DNA from 3 places in the Colwellia sp. Arc7-D genome. Region 3 is predicted to be linked to each of the others. Evidence: predicted binding sites of a transcription regulator. Region 3 holds the regulator's gene; each other region holds the start of a gene.

Region 1 (5,763 bases), 940 kb from region 3:
GCTCAATGTCAGACGATGAAATGCGCGCTATTGCAAAAGAGATATCACCAAAGCTTTCTGCTTTAGGTGATGACATTGCACTTAACGACGCACTATTCATGCGCGTAAAAGACGTTTATAACAATCAAGATAAATTCAATTTACGTACAGAACAAAAGCTTTTATTAGAAAAAACCTATAAAAGCTTCGTTAGAGGTGGTGCCAACCTAAACGATGCTGACAAGCTCACACTGCGTGATTTAAATGAAAAGCTTAGTGGTTTAAGTTTAAAGTTTGGAGAGAACTTGCTTGCGGAAACTAACGGCTTTGAAATGGTCATTGACAACAAAGCTGATTTAGCAGGTTTACCTGATGATATTATTGCGGCGGCAAGTGAAACAGCAACAACTCGCGGACATGAAGGTAAATGGGTATTCACCACGCATCGCCCAAGTAAAAATCCATTTTTAACCTACTCAAGCAACCGTAAACTGCGTGAAACCATCTATAAAGGTTATACCATGCGTGGTAATAACGACAATGCCAATAACAACCAAGCTATTGCCAGCGAGATGGCGAGCCTTCGTTTTCAAAAAGCACAGTTGTTAGGCTATAAAACTCACGCACACTTTGTGCTTGAAAATGCCACGGCAAAAACACCAGAAAATGTTTTCGAATTATTGAATAAAGTATGGCCTGCTGCTCTTGAGCGTGCAAAAGAAGAAACGGCTGATATTCAAAAAATGATTGATGCACAAGGTGGCAACTTCAAAGTAGCTGCATGGGATTGGTGGTATTACTCTGAAAAAATTCGTAAAGAACGCTTTGATATTGACGCGTCAGAAACCAAACCTTATTTTTCACTAGAAGCGACTCTACAAGGTGTTTTCTTTACCGCAGAAAAACTTTGGGGTGTTACTTTTAAAGAGCGCGACGACTTACCTAAATATCATCCAGAAGTTCGTACATTTGAAGTGTACGATCGTGACGAAAGTTACATTGGTGTATTTATGACAGATCACTACGTTCGTGAAAGCAAACGTGGCGGTGCCTGGATGAGCAGCTTCCGTAAGCAATATCGTATGAACGGTGAAGATGTTACGCCTATTATTTATAATGTCTTAAACTATCCTCGTCCTGTTGGCGACAAACCTACGTTACTAACCTTTGATCAAGCATCAACCTTATTCCATGAATTTGGTCATGCGATTCAAGGTTTATTATCAGATGGCTATTATCGCTCACAAACCGGTACTGCATTGCCTAGAGACTATGTTGAATACCCTTCTCAAGTCATGGAAAACTGGATGACTGAGCCTGAAGTATTAGCAAACTTTGCTAAACACTATCAAACAGGTGAAGTTATTCCTCAAGCATTGGTTGAAAAAATTCAAGCTTCTGGCAAGTTCAATCAAGGTTTTGGCACCACTGAGTACTTATCAGCTGCATTACTTGATATGAGCTGGCACTCATTAGAAACAGCTGAGCTACAAGATGCTAATGCTTTTGAGCAAAAGGTATTAAAAGAAATTGGCCTGATTGAACAAATCGCGCCTAGATATAAAACAGGTTATTACTCTCACATATTTTCTGGTGGTTATTCAGCTGGATATTACGGTTATATTTGGTCAAACATCTATGATGCTGATACTTGGTTAGCCTTTAAAGAAAATGGCATATTCGATCAAAAAACTGCTGAGTTATACCGTAAACATGTATTGGAAAGTGGTGGAACTGACGATCCAACTATTATGTATCGTCGATTCAGAGGCCAAGATCCAAAAGTAGAGCCTTTACTAGAACGTCGAGGTTTAACAAGTAAATAAGATAAAATTTAACTGTTAACTAAACGAAAAAAGGGTCGCTAAATAGCGACCCTTTTTATTAACTGTTTATAACATTTGTATTTATTGTAAATACATACTGCCTTCAAAAAAAGCAAATACTGTTTCAAACGCACTTTCTTGATATTGCTTTAAACCTGTATCACGAAAGTCGATATCTACTTGGCTGCGTGTTAATGCTTTTTTGATAAAAGTACCCGCCAATATTTCTACAGGTAAATCTTTTATCAATTGAATGGCTGCTTCTAATTTAAAGCCAACTGGACCACCCGAAAACTTGCCTTTTAAAGCTCGGCCTCTAATAACCACTTTATCAACTTTATAATCTTCCATCAGTTTGGCAAAAGCAAACTGAAAGTATTGTACTTGCTCTGCATCACCAGCATCAACAAGACTAATTTTTTGTACGCGCGTTTTTGGTATGTCGTACAACCCACTTTCCCGCGACATGATACAAATAATTGCATCGTTACCTTTTAATTCAACACCACATATTTTCATAAATTAACCTCGTTTCAATAATGTGCATTATTATAAAATAGTTTTGCTTTAGCTGCAGTGTTTTCATGCATTTAAAATTAAGCTTTTAGAATAAACTGCTTTAGTTCGTTATATCTTTAGCCAAAGTGATGCCATTAAGTTTGGCAAACGCTGTGTAATCTGCCACAGCATTTGGATTAGCTTTATTTATTTGGCAAACACCGCGTTGATATTGATAACTAAAAACATCAAACCAAAGATCGAGTAAATCAGCATTAGTTTGCTCTCCTGCTAGAGATAAAACCTGTGCAGCGACTTCAGCTGTCGCTAATTCTGTATTATTAGCCGCCAAACGAATTTGATAACGTGAGCTAAGCTCTGTCGAGTCCTCCGGCGTTTTTGGAGTAAATGACACTACAGGCAAGTTTTGTAAATAAGGACTGCGGCGAAACATTTTTTTAGCTTCTCGCCAACTACCATCCAGCATAATAAATAACGGTCGTTTTCCTGATGTGACTGTAATTTCATTATCGAAAATTTCACGTTCTTCACCCGCATAAGCTTTTGGAAAAACGACCATAGGTTGCCACATAGGATCATTTAATAAACTAATAATATCGGGGTTTACTTGGGTTCTTGACCAAAGAAAGGCAAAGCTGTCTGGTATCAAATCTGCGATTAACTTTCCGGTATTACTCGGTTTTAATACTTCAGTATCGTACATCAACATCAAAAATCCGGCTTGTGAGCTAACCTTTGGTGCTAAAGCGCAAATACAAAAAGGCTTTGCTAAACGGCACAGTTCACAGCGAATAACGCGCTGACCTCTCGACTTATAGGTAGTTGTGCTTAAGCTTTTACGATATTGGTGGAGTTGCTGTACAGCGTGCATAAAATATATATCAGGGCTATTGAGGGCGCTACTTTAACGTGCACCTACTTTATTGGCAATAAAAAAGCGTAACCTAAACCCGGTTACGCTTTAACTGTTTTGTATCCATCTAATATTTATGCGGTATCTATCTTTAACACAATGTAAAACTAAAAATGGTTAAGTAATGATAAACAATAGTTTAGATCTCATTATGGCTTGTTTTTATACTCGCGGTAATAAAATCATAATCAGCAATTTCATTAATACTATTTCTTAATTGCTCTTCCATTTCATCAATCACAATGATCGACTGACATAGCGCTTCACCTCGTTTTTCTATGCTCTCACTTCGAGTTTCCATTTCGTTGCCAATGAGTTCACCAAAATTATCCATTTTAGTTTCAAAGGCGTCCATATCTCCACCTGAAAACAGTATTTCTTGGCCCACTGCAATCATTAAAGTCCCTAAAGAGTTTTTGATCGTACTTTCTACCGCAGATTCAATTCTTTGCTCAAAATCATCACCAAAAAAATCTTTCCCTGAAAAGCCCTCTTCATCAATATAGAAACTATTTTGGTTATTAAATTCAGCGTTAACTTCGCCACGAATACTGATTAATTGTGTAGTGAGATCAGAACTGACGTTATTGCCTTCGCCTAATAATTCGTTAAAAGCGAGATTAACGCCGTCAATGGCTAAATCTATAGCGTCTAAGGCGATGCTTTTGACTTCAGGTACAACATCACGAATATGGCTTGAATAGTCACGTAGCAATGATTTTTGATGAGATGTTAACGTAACTTCCTTACCTTTGATCAGCAATGTATCATTGTTTGCAATGGTATAAAGTGACGATTTATTTTTAGAAAATACGATTTCTGTATCACTGATATTAATGCCACCATTTAAGTCAACATTACATGCTTCACTCGAAAAAGAATTATCGTGCGCATAAGTTAAAGTACTTGCCATCATTAGTGCTGTTGCAATCAATGTTTTCATCTTAATCTTCCTTTATAATTAAACGTTTCAATAGCGGCTTGAATGAAATAAAAACCGCCAGTTAACCAGTTTATTTACAAGTCTGATGCCAAGATTAAAATACCTTTAATATCAACAAGTAAGAAAAACATATTAATTTAAAGATAAATAGATTAAACGATAACTTGGCGAGATTATTAACTTTATGGTTAATTTAACAACTAACATTTTAGGAGTAAGAGGTGGTATTTATATAACTTAATCGTTGCATTTCAAAAAGGCGTGAGCGACAGCGGGCGAATTCAAAATTAAGTTGTGTACCTTGATAAAGTTCAGCAATATCAACATCTGCAGTAACAATTAAGCGAACACCTCGGTCATAAAATTCATCGACAAGCGCGATAAAACGACGAGCCTCATCATCCAAGCCTCTTAATTGCCCCATTACTACACCACTTCGTTGATAACCATCTTCAACACCAGAAAATACAGCAGGGATTAATTCGCCACTAAATTGTGGCACATTACTGATAAGTACATTGGTAAAACGATCTGCTAGCTTGATATAGTCTCTTTGGCTTCGAGGGCTTGAACACAGCGCCATGAAATCAAACCAAATAGTATTATCACTGCTCGCCCTAAAGGCTATAGCCCTATTATTAATAAAAATATTATCATTATAACGAACGTTACCTACGACTAACGCTTTAAAATGATTTGTTAAAAAGTGACTTTCAGTGTCACCCCCTATATTAAAATCTCGATATATAAAGTTATTGATATCTGTTTTTAATAATCGATGATCATCAGGTCCGTCGATTGATATAACCTGACAGTAGTGATTAATAATATCAATTGTCGGCAAAAAACGTTCACGTTGTAAGCCATTTTTATAGAGCTGCTCTGGTGGACAGTTTGACGTTACCACTAAAGTAATACCGTTTGATAACATGGCACTAAGTAAACCCGCTAATAACATAGCATCACCAATATCATTGACAAAAAATTCATCAAAGCAGAGTACATCAACCTCAGTAGTCCAAATATTTGCAATAACTGCCAATGGATTATCTTTACCACTATGTTCGCTTAAAAGCTGATGAACACTTTCCATAAAATGATGGAAATGAATACGCCTTTTACGAGTTATGCTAAGTTGCTGATAAAATAAATCCATTAACATGGTTTTTCCGCGACCTACACGACCATGAAAGTAGATGCCTTGAATAGGTTCACACTTGGTAAATAAATTTTTTACTGTGGTAATTACTGATATTTTTTTTGGTGGGTGTGTTAATTTTTTTGAAAGGTTATCTAAAGCAACGGCTGCTTTATACTGCTCGGTATCGGGTGTAAGCTTTTTGTGTTTTATTAGTTGCTGGTATTGCTCAAGCACTGACATAGTTTTATTTATTTACAGACACAAAAAAGGGCAGACTAATGTCTCCCCTCTTTTTAACACTGTTAATATTTTAGCTAGTATAACCAGCTAAGAAATATTAATTAAAGTGCTACGATGTTCTCAGCTTGAGGACCTTTTTGACCTTGAGTAACAGTAAACTGTACTTTTTGGCCTTCAGCAAGAGTTTTAAAACCGTCGCCAG
Region 2 (5,763 bases), 1.2 Mb from region 3:
TTTTCATATAAAGCACGAACAACATTTCTGCCGATTCTTCCAAAGCCATTTATTGCAATATTAATTGACATATTATTGGATCTTATTGCTAACGAACCTAGAAAAGGAAATAGCCAGTTAACAATATTAACTGGCTATCAATAACGTTTAACGGTGAGAAAAAGCGATTAGCTTAAGCTGTTTACCGTTTTAACAACGTTTTCAACACTAAAGCCAAAGTGCTCAAGAAGCACATTACCTGGCGCTGATTCACCAAAAGTTGTCATACCAACAACTTTGCCACTTAAACCAACGTATTTATACCAAAAATCGGTATGAGCCGCTTCAATAGCAACACGTTTAATCACTGTTGATGGCAATACAGATTCTTTATAGTCACTGTCTTGAGCATCAAAAATATTGGTTGATGGCATAGAAACAACACGCACGTTATCACCTAAGCTTTCAGCGGCTTTCAATGCCAAAGACACTTCAGAGCCTGTGGCAATTAAAATAATCTCTGGTGTGCCAACGCTGTCTTTTAAGATGTAACCACCTTTAGCAATGTCACTAACTTGTGCATTAGTACGACTTAACGCAGGTAAACCTTGGCGTGAGAAAATTAATGAAGTTGGCGCATTTTGGCGTTCAACCGCGTTTTTCCATGCAACTGCTGACTCGGTTGCATCGGCTGGACGCCATGTCACCATGTTTGGCGTTGTACGTAAGTTAGTTAATTGCTCGATAGGCTGATGCGTTGGACCATCTTCACCTTGACCAATTGAATCATGGGTATAAACAAAAATGTTTTGAATGCCCATTAAAGCAGACATACGTACAGCATTTCGTGCGTATTCCATAAACATCATGAAAGTTGCGCCGTAGTTGATAAAACCACCGTGCAATGAAATACCGTTCATAATACCGCTCATACCAAATTCACGAACACCGTAGTAAATGTAGTTACCAGCAGCATCGTCTTGAATACCTTTTGAACCAGACCAAAGCGTTAAGTTTGAACCCGCTAAATCGGCTGAGCCACCTAATAATTCAGGTAACATTGCACCAAATACTTCAATAGTATTTTGTGATGCTTTTCGCGAGGCAACATTTTCAGCTTTTTCTTGGCACTCTAAAATGTAAGCATTGGCTTTTTCTTCAAACTCAGCAGGCAAATCACCTTTAATAACACGGCGTTCATACTCAGCAGCTAATGCTGGATGTGCAGCTTGGTATGCAGCAAATTTATCATTCCAACTTGCTTGCTCTGAAGTGCCTTTTTCTTTTTGATCCCAGTCAGCGTAAATATCTGCTGGAATTTCAAATGGCGCGTGTGGCCAATTTAAGAATTCGCGAGTCGCGGCAATTTCATCATCACCTAGTGGTGCACCATGACAATCGTGTGTGCCTGATTTATTAGGCGAGCCAAAACCAATGACTGTTTTACAACAAATCATGGTAGGTTTATCTGTTACCGATTTTGCTTCTGTTATTGCCGCTGCGATAGCCGCACTATCGTGTCCATCTACGTCACTAATAACATGCCAACCGTAAGCTGCAAAGCGAGCAGGCGTGTCGTCGGTAAACCAACCTTCAACTTTACCGTCAATTGAAATGCCATTGTCATCCCAAAAAGCAATTAATTTACCTAAACCTAAAGTACCCGCTAATGAACAGGCTTCATGTGAAATACCTTCCATTAAACAACCATCACCTAAAAATACATAAGTGTGGTGATCAACTATATTGTGACCTTCGCGGTTAAATTGTGCCGCTAAAGTTTTTTCGGCAATTGCCATACCTACCGCATTAGAAACACCAGCACCTAGTGGGCCCGTAGTGGTTTCAACACCTGGTGTGTAACCATACTCTGGATGACCAGGGGTTTTTGAATGCAGTTGGCGGAAGTTTTTCAACTCACCAATTGGTAGATCATAACCCGTTAAATGCAATAATGAATATATAAGCATTGAACCGTGGCCATTTGATAAAACAAAGCGGTCACGATCGGCCCATTGTGTATCTGTTGGATTATGCTTTAGAAAGTCACGCCATAAAACTTCAGCGATATCTGCCATGCCCATTGGGGCTCCAGGGTGTCCTGATTTAGCTTTTTGCACGGCATCCATGCTTAAAACTCGAATTGCATTGGCCAGTTGTTGACGCGACGGCATAATTGCTCCAATTATTGTTAAATTTGATGGGATATAAATTGCGCTTATTTTCACCTAGAGTGCCCCTTGACTGCAAATTTAATTAGCACTTTTATGGCATTATTTTTAACTAAGTTATATTTATCGTCTTTTAAATGTGAAATGACCTGATTTAATGAATGAAATAAGATTTTGATCGCTTGTTAATTTGATTGAGCAAACTGAAAGGGAAGTTAGTAGATAGATATAAACTTTAGCATTTATATAAGATATAAGAAAAAATTAAAATCGTTCATTTAATGAGCTTTTGGTTGAATATCTATACAAGTTGCTTTAATGTTAATGCGTCGTATTAATAAAAATTAGAAAAAGATACAACATAATACAGGATTAAAGAATGAACAGGTCGTCGTCACGCGGAATTAAGCTGACTACGGTAATATTAGCGGTATTAATATTAGCAGTATCAGCAGTGTTGAGCACAGGCTCAGCATTAGACGACAAGGAAGTTACAATAGAACAAAATAATTAAGAGCTTATCAATTAGCTCATCATAACTACTAGCCTCGCAATAGCGGGGCTTTTTTATGTACAGGATGTACGGTATGTCGTGGTGACAGGACGTCAAGGAACGACGGAACAGGATGTACGGTATGTCGTGGTGACAGGACGTCAAGGAACGACGGAACAGGATGTACGGTATGTCGTGGTGACAGGACGTCAAGGAACGACGGAACAGGATGTACGGTATGTCGTGGTGACAGGACGTCAAGGAACGACGGTAAACGATGCCGTAATACGATATTAACCGTTTTAAAATGATCTATTGAGGCTTACTAAAAGCAATTACTGGCGTCCCCACCAGGACTCGAACCTGGAGCAGCGGCTTAGGAGGCCACAGTTTTATCCAGTTAAACTATGAGGACAAAGCGCAAGTAGTTTGATTATCACCACGCATTATTAACTAGCCCAGAGCAGTGAAATGCTATTTAAAGCCCAAGTATGCTACAACTATTTTATTAATTTGTATTCAAAAAAATCAAATAAAATTAACACTAACAGAGGCTTAATTAATAGCAGTTGAATTCATCCTTTCAATGAACTCTTAACTTATTGTTTAATATCTTACGGCTAAGTCATTTATTTGTATATTGTCTAATACGTGTTGTGCTGCCGTTGTTGCATGGGCACTATCTTGGCTTACTGAGGTAACAATCACTTTATAAGGACTAATATTAAAGCCGGTGTATGTGCGTTTATCATCACTGACAAAGTTATTGAAATGCAGTAAAGAGAACTCATCACCCACTTGCACCCCGTGTCTTTTGCCTAAGTTAAAAGTAATTGAATTACCCTGAACTTGCACGATGCGACCTTGGGTTGGCTGACACATCATGTTTTCGTCGATATCTCGCACCATGTCATCTAAAGACAGGTTTATTTGTTGGCCATATTCACTCTGCCAAAAGTTTTGGCTAGTTACATCAATATGTTTACGCTTATCAAAATCCCATGGCGCAGAACTTTGATAATGTTTATCTAGAATTCTTTCACCTGTGGTGCCATCGTGAACATAGAGTGCGATATTAAATTGGCGTTGATAAATATTTTTTTGCCAGAATTGCCAATCATTGTTTTCATCATCCGCCATAGATAGGTCTTGAATTTCTGAAAATAAAACATATTGGCTGTCTGACATATTAGCTAACGACATCGCTAAATTTTTTAAGCTTTGAGCTTGCAAGCTTTGATTGTATCGTGAAAATTCTGTTTTGGTTTGCAGCGCTAACTTAGTGTCTAGATATATCCCTTGCTGCTGTATTTTACTGGCGAGCTTTTTAATTAATGTTTTATCAAGTGCATAAATACTACCAATATTGGCTTGTTCTCGATGCAATATATTACTACGAGTAAGTAACATCGATTTTTTATAATCAGCGGCAAAACATTTTTTTTCTTGTGGGAAAATATCAGCTCGAATAGTAACTGTTACAAAGTCGTCGTTGTAGGTTTCACTGATCAAGGCTAATGAATTAACACTGCCACTGGCTCGTATGCTTATTTGATCTTGGGTGAGTAAGCCGTTAACGACTTGTTGTACACTTGATACAGAAGCACCTGCAACCAACAACGCTTTTTTTAGTGCATTTTGCATCGCTTGAGCTTTGGCTGCTTTATTATCACCATTTTTTATGCTCGCCACACCTTGCGATTCATACCATTGTCCAAAACTGGCACTACTGAATAAAGCAAAGCAAAGGCAAATTGAACTTAAGCGCATAAATATCTCTTTTAATAGTGGATCGATTTCTCTATTCAAATATGCACTTTTTGTGCCTACTAATACTTTAAATATAAACCAATGTTGGTAAAGCTATTACCTAGCTAATTTAGTTCACTATTATATGAGTTGATAAACGTGGTATTTTTATGTCCCCCAGTGTTAAAACACAGGGTAAAGTTTTAGGTGGTATTCATTGGAGAATACACAACTTGGTATCACTCTATAATATAAGCAGAGAGGTTTGCCTTTTATTTAGGCGTTCTACTAGGTAATCGATTAGGTAAGCAAATAGGCATCAGTAGAGTGTTATTAATAATTCCTCTGGTATCTTTTATTCATATACTGTTTGGTTTTTAATCTAATATTGATGAAGCCAAGTTAAATTTAAATATTGGCGCGGATCATGCTTTGTTATTTGTATTAATTTTATGATATTTGTATTAATTGAGGATAGCTCAATGAAAAATTGGCTTATAGCATTACTAATACCGACACTTATGGCGTGTTCTGTAAAAACCAAAAACAATGATTTTTATGGTTCTAATTACGTTGATAAACAAGAAATTGACAGCTTTGCGTTACCTCGTCATGCAATAAACGATGTAGTTAAAGGTTTGGCATATCAAATGTTGGAAAGTAGTACATTTGTAAATCCTAAAACGCCAATTGCCATTGCGTCATTTGTGGATTTAAAAAATTTAGAATCAACCAATTGGCTTGGTAATCAACTATCTGAAAGCTTTGTTCATGAAATGCAGCGACATGGCTTAGTGGTTATTGATTTTAAAACTACTGGGCATATTCGAGTTACTGAAGATGGTGACTATGTTTTTAGCCGAGATTGGAAAGAATTACCTGAACGTCAGATAATTGACTATGTAGTGACCGGAACCATGATGCAACAAGAAGCAGGGGTTTTAGTTAATGCTCGGATGATAGGTATGCAATCACGTGTTGTTGTTGCAACTGCTCAGTCTTTTATTCCGGCTTGGGTTGTAGGCGATGACTTTAAAAATGATGATAATGTTAAAATGAAAGATGGCATGATCATACGTGACAGCGCAATGCTAGCTGATGATGCTCGTGCAATTGCTATACAGAAATAATACAGAAGTAATACTCCAATGATGAGAATGATAATATCGAAGGTGAATATGAATACTTTACGCAATAATATCGCAATTTTTTTAAGTGCTATAGTTTTGAGCGCATGTTCTTCGGTGTTTGATAGACATGTTGAATGGCAAAATGTAAAGCCAGAGCAATTTCCTGTATTAACGGCTATTGGCCAAGCGCCAATTAGTTTGCAAAACTCAACAGACAAAACACAACGTATGTTAATGGCAA
Region 3 (5,763 bases):
CATTCCGGGGTTAGGATATCTTGCAACTTCATAAACTTATAAAACCTAAAGCGACTTGGCGCTAATGCTTGTTGATTTTGCCTTTGTATTTCAAAATTTGGCGATCTAATTTATCAATTAATGCATCAATTGATGCATACATATCGTTATGTTCAGCCTTAGCGTGAACCTCCGAGCCCGTTAAATGCACAGTAGATTCAGCGATCTGGTTCAATTTTTCAACCGTTAGTACCACATGTACATTATTAATGTGTTCAAAGTGGCGCTCTATTTTTTCAAATTTAGCATTAACATAATCACGTAATGAGTCGGTAACATCGACATGGTGTCCAGTAAGATTAATTTGCATAAGCTTCATTCCTCTTTTTTGGTGATTAAGGTTGCCTACAATAGGCTTTTACGTTGATTTGACGGCGGTATAGAGAGTGACTCTCGATACTTGGCAATAGTGCGTCTTGCTACTTTAATGCCTTGTTCGGCCAAGATATCGGCGATTTTACTGTCGCTTAATGGCTTTGCGGGTATTTCGGCGGCAACAAGTTTTTTAATTAACTCACGAATAGCGGTTGATGAGCATTCACCACCATTTTCAGTACTTACATGGCTAGAGAAGAAGTATTTAAGCTCAAAAATGCCTCTGGGTGTATGCATATACTTTTGTGTAGTAACACGAGAAATAGTCGATTCGTGCATATCTACCGCTTCGGCAATATCATTTAAAACCATAGGTCGCATAGCTTCAGGGCCATGTTCAAAGAAACCCTGCTGGCGCTGTACAATACAATTGGACACTTTTAACAAGGTATCGTTCCTGCTTTCAAGGCTTTTGATAAACCATTTAGCTTCTTGCAAGTTCGAGCGAATAAATTGACTGTCTGCTGATGATTTCATCGAGCGAGACATGGCAGCATATTGTTGATTTACCGATAACTTAGGTGCTGTGTCTGGGTTTAGCTCTACAGTCCAGCGACCATTTTTCTTTTCAACCGACACGTCAGGAATAACATACTGTTCTTCACTCTTGATAACACTATCGCCCGGGCGAGGGTCTAATGATTGTATTAAGCGAATAACTTCACGTAATTGGTCTTCTTTAATGCGTAACTTTCGCATCAATTGGCGATAATCGCGATTACCCAATAATTCGATATGCTCGGTTACCGCTAACTTACTTTCAGCGAGCCAAGGCGTATCTTTTGAAAATTGGTTGAGCTGAATAAGTAAACACTCTGGAATTGAACGAGCCGCTACGCCCACCGGATCAAAAACGTTAATCCGTTTAAGCACTACTTCAATTTCATCAAGTTCAACACCATCAATGCCTACGCTTTCTAATATCTCGTCTGCAGAAACTGTTAGGTAGCCGGCATCATCTATAGCTTCAATAATAGCGATAGCAATTGTTCTATCGGTATCGCTAAATGGTGTTAGTTCCATTTGCCAAATAAGATGGTCTTGTAAGGAGTCTTTTGTTTCACCCTGATAGGTATAATCTTCTGATGCATGACCAACACCGCCACTGCTCGCACTGGCACTAAAGTTGTCATCCCAGGTTGTATCACTATTTAATTCTTCGGGTATGTCAGTTTTTGCTAGGCCTTCTGATGAGCTTATTTCATCAATAGTCGGTACAGAATCTTCGCTGCCATCTGAGGATATTTCTACGCTATCGCCAATACCAGCGGAGTATGCTTCTTCTAAATTGTCAGGGGTGTTTTCTGAATTGTTGTCGGGAGATTCATCAACTTCAAGTAAAGGGTTACTTTCAAGAGCTTCTTGAATTTCTTGTTGTAAATCCAAGGTCGATAATTGCAACAGCTTGATAGCCTGCTGCAATTGCGGGGTCATCGTTAATTGTTGTCCGATACGGAGTTGCAGAGTAGGACGCATTTACGTTTTCTTTTCCCTGTTCAAGTACATTAGTATGTTACCGAGTAAGTCTGTTATTCACTATAGCGTGAATTGTTCACCAAGGTATACATCTCTTACGTGTTGATTTGCAAGTATTTCAGTAGAGTTACCTTCGGCAATAAGCTCGCCGTGACTAACAATATAGGCATGCTCACAGACATCGAGGGTTTCACGTACATTATGGTCGGTAATTAAGATACCTATGCCACGTTCTTTTAAGTGTAGGATAATTTTTTTTATATCACCTACCGAAATTGGATCAACACCAGCAAAAGGTTCATCAAGGAGAATAAATTTAGGATCTGCAGCTAAAGCTCGCGCTATTTCAACTCGTCGACGTTCACCACCAGAAAGGCTCATGCCGAGGTTGTCTTTGATATGACCAATGTTAAATTCTTCTAATAAATGCTCAAGTTTTTCTTCTCTTTCAACGTCGGTTAGCGTTTTACGGGTTTGTAAAATAGCCATTATGTTGTCATAAACCGTTAGTTTACGAAAAATTGAAGCTTCTTGAGGTAGATAACCAATACCTTTGCGGGCACGTTCATGCATAGGCAATAAGGTTAAATCTTCGTCATTTAAAATAATTGAGCCACTGTCGTTATTAACTAAGCCAACGATCATGTAAAACGAAGTGGTTTTACCTGCGCCATTTGGTCCTAATAAGCCAACAATTTGTCCAGCAGAAACCTTCATGCTAACGTTTTTAACGACTTTTCTGCCTTTGTAGGCTTTTGCAAGGCCAATGGCTGATAATGTTGAAGTAGACATTTACTCTTGCTTGTCCTTAGATTTTTTTGGCAATTCAGTTTTATTTTTTGGCTGCAATACTGTTTCAACCTTAGCATTTTCTAAGCTTTCGGCATTGACATATTCAGTCTCGAAGTTATAGGTAATTTTACTGCCACTTACTTCACTACCTTCTTGGCGTAGCAAAGCATTACCTGAAATAACAACCGTATTCAAATCAGGTTCATAACGAATTTCATTGGCTTGTAAATTGATAGGGCTACCATCTTGCAGCGTTTGCTCAAATGTCGCAGGAGAACCTTTTGCAATATAAATTTTATTATTGCTTTTATCTTGAGTTATCACCTGTACGAGTTCTGCATTAATTGTCAGTGAACCTTGAGAGATAATGACATTATCAATATAACTGAATATTTTATTTTTCAGATCAGCTGCTTGGCGTGAAGAAGAAATTTTAATTTCTTGGTCAACATCGAATTTTTCAGCATTTACTGTCGGCATTAATAATGCAAATGCAGAAAAATAAATAAGGTTATTTTTTAATTTTTTTATAAATGGTTTGTACATGTTCAGTCAATGTCATCTGTGTTGTGTTTAAGTCTACAATTAATCCTGAGCCATACATAGTAAATCCTTTACCTAATATTAAGATTGTTTGCTCTGAGCTGATAATATTTGTTTTTAAGTCCATTTCTAGATTTTTTCCGTGTACTTCCTGTATTAAACTTTCTTCATCAGTGGCGATTAAACGTACGCGATTTTTTAATTTTACACGATTATTATTATATAGCGTGCCTTCATTGGCGGTTATTTGCCAAGTCGGTTTATTGTTTTTTGGGTACAAGGTGTAACGTGGGTATTCAAAGTGTGTGACCTCTAATTGAGCATAATGTTCCATTCGTTGGGCTTCAACATTATAGGATAATGGGCCTGTTGATTTGTAAACATCACTGTTGAGGTTTTCAGCAATAAATTCTGGCTGATTGGCACTTTCGAGAATATTGCTGGTTTGTTTTTCTGCACCAAACCATTCGAGTATGCCATAGGTTGTTAAGGCGAGTAAAAAAAGTGCTATTGTCGCAATAGTTATGCGATTCATATACTTGCACCTGACGCATTAGCTAAAGTCTGTTGACTTTGCATAATAAGATCGCAGGTTTCTCGTACCGCACCAAAACCACCGCGGGTATAAGTTATGTAGTCACACAAGTTTAAAATGGCGGGATGTGCATCATTTACTGCAATGCTAAAACCAACATAGTTTAGACAATCGAAGTCAGGCATATCATCGCCGATGTAAGCCACTTGTTCTGGCTTTAACTTTAATGAAGCGAGCATTGCTTTCAACGCTGGCAGTTTGTTTTCTTCGCCTTGCACTATATGTTTTACGTTTAATGCGGTCATACGAGTTTGTACGATATTGGATTTTCTGCCTGTAATTACACCAACATCAACACCACTAGCTCCTAGCGCTTTGATGCCATATCCATCTTTGGTATGAAAGGCTTTTAATTCTTCACCATTGTTACCTAAATAAATACGGCCATCAGAAAAAACGCCGTCAATATCACAAACAAAGAGTTTGATCTTTTGTGCTTTTTGCCAAACACTTGGCGAAACTTTTCCGTATAAACTGTCCAATTTATAGCACTCCTGATTTCAATAAGTCATGCATATTCATCGCGCCAATAGGCTGATTATCATCGTTGACGATAATTAAGCCATTAATTTTTTTGTCTTCCATAATTTTTAATGCTTCTGCCGCTAACATGTCTTGTTTAGCTACCAGTGGATTTTTTGTCATTACACTGGTGATGCTATCTTGATGAATATTAATTTCAGCATCTAAAATACGACGTAAATCACCATCAGTAAAAAGACCGACAAGTATGTTGTCACTGTCAACCACAGCCGTCATGCCTAAGCCTTTTAACGACATCTCAACTAAGGCATCTTTTATTTTAGCACTTTGTGTCACCGTTGGGAGTCGTTCATCTTTGTGCATTATGTCGGCTAAGCGTAATAATAATCTTTTACCAAGGCTACCACCGGGATGCGATAAAGCAAAGTCGTCGGCGGTAAAACCACGCGCGTTAAGTAAAGCAACGGCTAAAGCGTCACCCATAACTAAAGTGGCTGTTGTGCTTGATGTTGGTGCTAGCCCTAACGGACAAGCTTCTTGTGATACTTTTACACAGACATGGGTATCGGCAAGTTTAGCAAGTGTAGAGTCGGGCTTGCCGGTCATGGCAATTATTTTGGCGCCAATACGCTTAAGAACAGGAATAATGGCCAATACTTCACCCGTTTCACCTGAGTTAGAAATGGTTAATACGACATCATCAATGGTGACCATGCCAAGATCACCATGACTTGCTTCACCGGGATGAACAAAAAATGAAGGTGTACCTGTACTGGCTAAAGTAGCCGCAATTTTACCACCAATGTGACCAGATTTTCCCATGCCAATGACGATAACACGACCTCGACAATTAAACATTAGCTCACAAGCCTGTGCAAAGTCGTCGTCGATAAATTGCGTTAACTCAGCAATAGCTTGTTGCTCAATATGAATTACATTCAGTGCTAATTGTTTAAAGTTTTTCATGACTAAAGACCAATTTTTAAGCGTTGATTTGACTAAAAAGTAACACTTGATAACCAATAAAGACGGCTAATAATAGTAACCCTTTCGCGCGCGTGATGCGAAACTTTCCACCACGACTAAAACAAAGTATAAATAATAAGAAGGTGGTTGCTAGCATAAATGGAGCGTCGCGCACGGCAGCGGCGTTATCAATATTGCCTGGAGAAATTAATCCCGCAAGCGACAACACAGCTAATATATTAAATATATTTGAGCCAATAATATTACCAAGGGCTAGATCATCTTCTTTTTTAATAATACTCATAATACTGGCTGCTAGTTCAGGTAGGCTGGTACCAATGGCTATTACTGTTAAGCCAATAACAAGGTCGCTAATACCAAAGGCTTTCGCTATAAAAATAGAAGAGTCTACTAAGAAGCTGGCACTTAACGGCAGTAAAATCATACCCACAATAAGCCATATAACCGAGTGCTTGGTACTCACACCATCAGGT

What was found. Region 3 encodes sigma-54, which starts transcription at its own class of promoters, with help from an activator protein. Its sites were predicted from a motif close to GTTGGCACGNNNNTNGNNT; they were not measured.
Region 1: a site for sigma-54 is predicted at 4,255-4,273, ahead of DBO93_RS12785 (DUF2884 family protein). Genes of this name have one in related genera too.
Region 2: a site for sigma-54 is predicted at 4,807-4,825, ahead of DBO93_RS03350 (FlgO family outer membrane protein). Genes of this name have one in related genera too.

The regions. Positions count from the first base shown of each region.
Region 1 covers NZ_CP028924.1:2,945,822-2,951,584, forward strand. Annotated here, with positions in the region: gene DBO93_RS12770 (M3 family metallopeptidase) at 1-1,805, shown strand, start outside; gene DBO93_RS12775 (DUF3010 family protein) at 1,887-2,324, opposite strand; gene DBO93_RS12780 (tRNA-uridine aminocarboxypropyltransferase) at 2,425-3,195, opposite strand; gene DBO93_RS12785 (DUF2884 family protein) at 3,377-4,180, opposite strand; gene zapE (cell division protein ZapE) at 4,389-5,561, opposite strand; gene DBO93_RS12795 (cold-shock protein) at 5,663-5,763, opposite strand, start outside.
Region 2 covers NZ_CP028924.1:775,191-780,953, forward strand. Annotated here, with positions in the region: gene epd (erythrose-4-phosphate dehydrogenase) at 1-71, opposite strand, end outside; gene tkt (transketolase) at 168-2,153, opposite strand; gene DBO93_RS19085 (hypothetical protein) at 2,530-2,664, shown strand; tRNA gene DBO93_RS03340 (tRNA-Arg) at 2,983-3,058, opposite strand; gene DBO93_RS03345 (flagella assembly protein FlgT) at 3,250-4,452, opposite strand; gene DBO93_RS03350 (FlgO family outer membrane protein) at 4,875-5,522, shown strand; gene DBO93_RS03355 (LPP20 family lipoprotein) at 5,571-5,763, shown strand, end outside.
Region 3 covers NZ_CP028924.1:3,889,077-3,894,839, reverse strand. Annotated here, with positions in the region: gene ptsN (PTS IIA-like nitrogen regulatory protein PtsN) at 1-32, opposite strand, end outside; gene hpf (ribosome hibernation promoting factor) at 62-349, opposite strand; gene DBO93_RS16875 (RNA polymerase factor sigma-54) at 385-1,890, opposite strand; gene lptB (LPS export ABC transporter ATP-binding protein) at 1,951-2,682, opposite strand; gene lptA (lipopolysaccharide transport periplasmic protein LptA) at 2,683-3,162, opposite strand; gene lptC (LPS export ABC transporter periplasmic protein LptC) at 3,194-3,760, opposite strand; gene kdsC (3-deoxy-manno-octulosonate-8-phosphatase KdsC) at 3,757-4,302, opposite strand; gene DBO93_RS16850 (KpsF/GutQ family sugar-phosphate isomerase) at 4,304-5,269, opposite strand; gene DBO93_RS16845 (calcium/sodium antiporter) at 5,286-5,763, opposite strand, start outside.